2 linked regions of the Massilia sp. METH4 genome follow. The protein of the gene in region 2 interacts with the protein of the main gene of each other region in a pairwise test. Links are inferred from orthologs where the notes say so. Each region holds a gene or a part of one and is shown on either strand. Other genes may lie near its edges. The genes, in order: ftsZ and rlmN.

Region 1 (3,311 bases), 2.9 Mb from region 2 along the record:
CTTTGGTCTGGAAAAACCGCTTCGCTCTGATCGAACGGGCAGGCGGCTCCACGCGAGCCAACATGCTTATTCTTCCGTTCGATGACAGATTGAGGGCGGGCTTCAACATCTGGGCGTTTCTGTTCGGGGCACTCTACTTTCTGGCAAAGGGAATGTGGCGGCGCGCATTATCGTATACGCTCACTGTGGTGGCGATTTCGATAATTTTCACCGTGTATTTTGGGTCTAATGAAGTAGGTAAACGGCGGCCAAACCCTGTGAACCTTGGAGGAGCAGTCTTTTTCTCCATCATGGCAAATCGGTCCTACTACAAACACAAGGTCCTCAATGACCGCGGCTGGTGGTAACCAATAAAAAAGCCGCGCAATGCGCGGCCTTGCCTTCGACTCAGTCTGCTTACAGCTGGCCCAGCAGCGTCTCCGCGTTCGACACCTCGAACTTGCCGCCCTGCTCGATGTTCAGCTGCTTGACGACACCATCCTCGACCAGCATCGAGTAGCGCTGCGAGCGGGTACCCATGCCGAATTTCGAGAAATCGGCATCCAGGCCCAGCGCCTTCGTGAAGGCGGCGTTACCGTCGGCCATCATGCGCACGATGCCGGTGGACTTCTGTTCGCGGCCCCAGGCGCCCATCACGAACGCGTCGTTCACGGCGATGCACCAGATCTCGTCCACGCCCTTGGCCTTGAACTCTTCCGCGTGCTGCACGAAGCCGGGCACGTGCTTGGCCGAGCAGGTGGGCGTGTAGGCGCCCGGCAGGCCGAAGATCGCGATCTTCTTGCCCTTGACGAGGTCTTGCACGTTGAACGTGTTGGGGCCCAGCGAGCAGGCTTCGGTTTCGACTTCGATGTATTCGGACAGCGTGCCTTCCGGCAGGGTATCGCCGATTTTGATGGTCATGTTCGTACTCCTCACTCAAGCAGAAAAACTAGGCGAAAAAAAACCGCCGCGGGCAGCTACCCGAGGCGGCAGCTCCGGCAGTATGCCAGAGCGCGAGCGAACCCGCTCGAAAGCGCCGGCCCCTCTCACGTAGGCCGGCGAAGACGGAGCCCGCGAGGACTCCGCGAATCCAATCCGATCAGTCGGCCTGCTTGCGCAGGAAGGCCGGGATGTCGTAGGTTTCCATGCCGTTCTTTTCCATCGCGCGCACCTGCTCGGAAGCCGATTCGCGGCGCCATACGGCCGGCGCCTTCATGCCTTCGAACGAGTGGCCGCCGGCCACGCCCGCGCCCATCGTCACGGAACCGGTGGCACCGGCCAGGCCAGCCTGCGGGTTCAAAGGGTTGTTGTGGGTGCCCGTGCGCAGCATCTGCTGCGGCACCAACTGCACGTGCTTCTTGTTCTTGCCCAGGCCCGTGGCCACCACGGTGACGCGGATCGCATCGCCCATCGAATCGTCGTAAGCGATGCCCTGTGCGATCGATGCGTCCGGCGCGGCGAAGGCGCGCACGGCAGCCATGACTTCCTTGATTTCCTTGCCCTTCAGGCCACGGCTCGCGGTCACGTTGACCAGCACGCCGCGCGCGCCGGACAGGTCGATGCCGTCCAGCAGCGGCGATGCCACGGCCTGTTCCGCGGCGATGCGCGCGCGGTCCACGCCGGAAGCGACGGCGGTGCCCATCATGGCCTTGCCCTGCTCGCCCATGATCGTCTTCACGTCGTTGAAGTCGACGTTGATGTGGCCCGGCACGTTGATGATCTCGGCGATGCCGGCGACCGCGTTGTTCAGCACGTCGTCGGCATGCTGCAGCCATTCGATCAGCGATTCATCCTCGTAGATCTCTTCGAGCTTCTCGTTCAGGATCACGATCAGCGAGTCGACGTTCTGCGACAGCTGCTCCAGGCCTTCTTCGGCGATCTCCATGCACTTCTGGCCTTCGTGCGAGAACGGCTTGGAGACCACGGCCACGGTCAGCGCGCCCAGCGACTTCGCCACTTCCGCGACGATCGGGGCGGCGCCGGTGCCGGTGCCGCCGCCCATGCCGGCGGCGATGAACACCATGTGCGCACCGCGCAGCGCATCCTCGATGCGGTTGCGCGATTCCTCGGCCAGCTTGCGGCCGACGTCGGGCTTCATGCCCGCGCCCAGGCCGGTCTCGCCGATCTGGATGATGTTGTCGGCCTTGGAAGCCGACAACGCCTGGGCATCCGTATTGGCGGCGATGAATTCCACGCCGCTCATGCCCTTGTTGATCATGTGCTGCACCGCGTTACCGCCCGCGCCGCCCACACCGACCACTTTGATCACCGTTCCCAGTGATGCGTTATCGACCATATCGAACTCCATGATGTGCTCCTAGAAGAAGAATGCGCCCTTCAATTGCCAGCCCTTGCTTATCGGTAGAAGGACCGGGCTTGACGACCGCGAATATTTTAAAATTACTCGACCCTGGTTTCTACTGTGTCCTCAGAAATTCCCGAGGAACCATTCCTTCATGCGTTGCCAGACCGCCTTCACGGACCCGTCCTGGCGCGTCACGATGTGCCCGCGCAGATACTGCTTCTTCGCCTCCAGCAGCAGGCCGAGCACGGTGGCGTAGCGGGGGCTGCGCACCACGTCGGCCAGCTGGCCGCGATAGTCCGGCGTGCCGAGGCGCGCCGGTTTCAGGAAGATGTCCTCCGCCATTTCGACCATGCCTGGCATGATCGAGGAGCCGCCGGTCAGCACGATGCCGGACGAGAGCACGCCCTCGTATCCGGACTCGCGCACCACCTGGTGCACCATGGCGAACAGTTCCTCCACGCGCGGCTCGATGACGGCAGCCAGCGCCTGGCGGGACAGGTTGCGGGGGCCGCGGTCGCCCAGGCCCGGCACTTCCAGGTGTTCACCCGGATCCGCCAGTACCTGCTTTGCCACGCCGTAGCGGATCTTAATTTCCTCCGCTTCGGACGTGGGCGTCCGCAAGGCCATCGCGATGTCGTTGGTGATCTGGTCACCGGCGATCGGGATCACTGCCGTATGGCGGATCGCGCCGTCCGAGAACACTGCAACGTCGGTGGTGCCGCCGCCGATATCGATCAGCACTACACCCAATTCCTTTTCGTCCGGCGTGAGCACGGCATCCGCGGATGCCATCGGCTGCAGGATCAGGTCCGAGACCTCGAGCCCGCAGCGCCGCACGCACTTGACGATGTTTTGCACGGCGCTCACCGCGCCCGTGACGATATGTACTTTCACCTCCAGCCGGATGCCGCTCATGCCGATCGGCTCGCGCACGTCTTCCTGGCTGTCCACGATGAATTCCTGCGGCACGGTGTGCAGCAGCTGCTGATCAGTGGGGATGTTAACCGCCTTGGCCGTTTCGATGACG
Region 2 (3,163 bases):
TCGCGTAGGCGCGGATGAAACCGCGCGTGACGGCCATGTTCGGCAGCGACGCGTAGTCGCCCTGCTCGATCGCCACCACCTGGCGCGGCGCCAGTTTCAGCTGGTCAGCAATCTGTTCCACCGAGAGGCCCATGGCCTCGCGTTGCGCGGCGAGCATTGCTCCGGCCGGCTGCGCTGGTGGCTGGCTCTGCGGCTTTTTTTGCCCTTCTGAATCCATTGTTACCCCTGTCTCACTCATCAAACGCCCCACGTTGATACGCAGCATACTCGGGCGAGGCTTGGTGACGACGCAACCCGGCCGCCCATTCCTCTTCCGCCGCCTTGTCGCCAAGGCGATGCTGCACCCGGATCGCCAGCCACAGCACGTCGGCCGGCAGGCTGTCGGGCCGGGCCACCTTGCCCAGCCGGGTGATAAAGAAGTTGGCGCGCGCGTAGTCGCGTCGCTCGAAATAAACCCGCGCCAGGTTGGCGCTGGTCGATGGCTGGTCCGGCGCCAGCTGCAGTGCCTGCAGCAGATATTGCTCGGCCCGGTCGTAATCCTTGCTCTTCAGCGCGCAATTGCCCGCATTGTTCAGCGCCTTCGCGGGCGACGCGTACTGCCGGCTGGCCAGGGCGGCGTCGAACCAGCGGAACGACTCCGCCACCCGCCCGCTCTGGCACAGGAACGAGCCATAGTTGTTGGCGACGTCCGGGTTGTTCGGCGCCAGTTGCAGCGCGCGCTTGAAGTTATCGTCCGCCAGCGTCGTTTCGCCCATGCCCATGTAGATCAGCGCGCGCATGCCGTAGGCATCCGCGTACTGCGGGTCGGCGTCGATCGCCTTCTTGATCTCGTCGAGCGCGACCGGCAACTGGCCCGCTTCGTAGTAGCCGACCGCCAGCTGCATGCGGATCTGGGCGCGCTTTTGCGCGGCCGTCGCATCCGACAGCGTGGGCAACTCGGCCTTGCCGCTCGTGGCGGCAGCCCCGCCCGGCCCGCCCGTACAGGCAGCCAGCTGCGTCGCCAGCACCACGGCCATGCCGAGGGCTGCCAGGCGCGCGCGGCTCTGGACGGGCTTGGCCATCAGGAACGAATCTCCACGATCTTGCCGAAATCGGCACCGAACTTGTTTTGATACTCGGCCATCTTTTCCATGCGCTCCGCCACGCGGGTACGGTCCTTGACCTCGCCGGCAAGCTGGCCGCACGCGGCATCGATGTCGTCGCCACGGGTCTTGCGGATCGTCGTGACGATGCCGGCATTCATCAGGATTTCCGAGAAAGCCTTGATGCGGGGGTTCTTCGAGCGCGTCAGGCCCGATTCCGGGAAGGGGTTGAACGGAATCAGGTTGAACTTGCAATTGACGCCATACTGCGGGTGATTCACCAGCGCCACCAGTTCGCGCGCATGCTCGTCGGTATCGTTGAAACCGTCCAGCATGCAGTATTCGAAGGTGATGAAGTCGCGCGGGGCGAATTCCAGGTAGCGCTTGCAGGCCGCCAACAGCTCGGCCAGCGGATACTTCTTGTTCAATGGCACCAGGCCGTTGCGCAGCTCGTCGTTGGATGCGTGCAGCGACACGGCCAGCGCCACCGGCACATCCTGCGACAGCTTGTCGATCATCGGCACCACGCCCGAGGTCGAGAGCGTGACGCGGCGGCGCGACAGGCCGTAGGCGTTATCGTCCAGCATCAGTTTCAAGGCGGTGGCGGTCGGCTCGTAGTTCAGCAGCGGCTCGCCCATGCCCATCATCACCACGTTGGTGATCTGGCGCTCGCCTTTCGGGCCCGGCTCGATGCCTTTCGTCTTGCGCAGCTCGAACTCGGCCATCCACAGCTGGCCGATGATCTCGGCCACCGTCAGGTTACGGTTGAAGCCCTGCTTGCCGGTCGAACAGAAGCGGCAGTTGACGGCGCAGCCGGCCTGCGTGGAAATGCACAGCGTGCCGCGGTTTTCCTCGGGGATGTAGACGGTTTCGACGGCGTTGCCGTTGCCCACGTCCACCAGCCACTTGCGCGTGCCGTCGCTCGACGTGTGGTCGCTGATGATCGCCGGCGCCGTGATATGGGCGCGCGTCTTCAGCTTCTCGCGCAGCGACTTGGCGAGATCGGTCATGCTGTCGAAGTCCGACGCGCCGAACTGGTGGATCCACCGTTGCAATTGCTTGGCGCGGAACGGCTTCTCACCCAACTGCGCGCAGTAGTCGATCAGTTGCGCGGGATCGAGGTCCAGCAGGTTGGTGAGGGTCGTTTCCATATCTTTAATCTTCAATTCAAAACGCCTTCGCCCCGGACATGCCGGGGCGCCAGGCGGTACAGCTTTGGTTACAGCTTGGAGCGCCGCTATCGCCGAGCGATTAGCGGGAGTACACGTTCAGTGCCGGGAAGAAGTAAGCGATTTCCGTGGCGGCGGTTTCGGCAGCGTCCGAACCGTGAACGGCGTTGGCATCGATGGAGTCGGCGAAATCGGCGCGGATGGTGCCTTTTTCAGCCTTCTTCGGGTCGGTCGCGCCCATCAGGTCGCGGTTCTTGGCAATGGCGCCTTCGCCTTCCAGAACCTGGATCATGACCGGGCCGGACACCATGAAGTCCACCAGGTCCTTGAAGAACGGACGGGCAGCGTGCACGGCGTAGAAACCTTCGGCTTCGGCGCGCGACAGTTGGGTCATGCGGGCAGCCACGACTTTCAGGCCGGCACCTTCGAAACGGCTGTAGATCTGGCCGATCACGTTCTTCGCCACTGCGTCCGGTTTGATGATGGACAGGGTGCGTTCGATTGCCATTATTAAAAACTCCAGTAAAAAGAAAGGGTTAAAACGAAATTGATTTCTCGATCAACCTTTGATTTTAGCATACAACACCCCATATACTATGCGTGTTGGGGCGGAAGATGGCGTAACAAGCGGCGGATAGCCGCATCGAAACCCTGGAAAGCGCATCATCGCGAGCGGTTTTGGCTGGGAAGCCCAGCCGTTCGCAGGCAGTTGGGCGGTTTCCGGTGGATTTCAAGAGAGAAATCAATCAATAGACCATCCCGGCGGGCATCAGCCCTTTTCGGCACCTCGCGTGCTAAGCTTTGGCAAGGGTACACCGTACCGACAAAAGGAGTGCAAAATGGCTAACTTGGAAAAAACTTATCAATATGCAGGCGGGCGAGCGGTCGCCCAGAATCGTGTCCTGCGCAACA

What was found.
Region 1: the proteins of rlmN (region 2) and ftsZ interact in binary tests that used the Escherichia coli proteins (3 or more experiments, as listed by UniProt). The link is inferred for Massilia sp. METH4 from one-to-one orthologs.

Annotation. Positions count from the first base shown.
Region 1 is NZ_CP146614.1:2,918,800-2,922,110, reverse strand. What follows is about bases 184-3,175. They hold ftsZ (cell division protein FtsZ), read right to left. Parts: upstream 2,288-3,175; coding sequence 1,079-2,287; downstream 184-1,078. Other genes in these bases: ftsA (cell division protein FtsA), read right to left, coding at 2,408-3,175; V6Z91_RS12970 (peroxiredoxin), read right to left, coding at 397-900; V6Z91_RS12975 (DUF2628 domain-containing protein), read left to right, coding at 184-347. In the rest of the region: more of V6Z91_RS12975, read left to right, coding at 1-183; more of ftsA, read right to left, coding at 3,176-3,311. UniProt on the Escherichia coli protein: Essential cell division protein that forms a contractile ring structure (Z ring) at the future cell division site. The regulation of the ring assembly controls the timing and the location of cell division.
Region 2 is NZ_CP146614.1:60,947-64,109, forward strand. What follows is about bases 148-2,991. They hold rlmN (23S rRNA (adenine(2503)-C(2))-methyltransferase RlmN), read right to left. Parts: upstream 2,234-2,991; coding sequence 1,061-2,233; downstream 148-1,060. Other genes in these bases: V6Z91_RS00285 (helix-turn-helix domain-containing protein), read right to left, coding at 148-157; pilW (type IV pilus biogenesis/stability protein PilW), read right to left, coding at 231-1,061; ndk (nucleoside-diphosphate kinase), read right to left, coding at 2,334-2,759. Also shown: more of V6Z91_RS00285, read right to left, coding at 1-147; V6Z91_RS00305 (Bax inhibitor-1/YccA family protein), read left to right, coding at 3,091-3,163.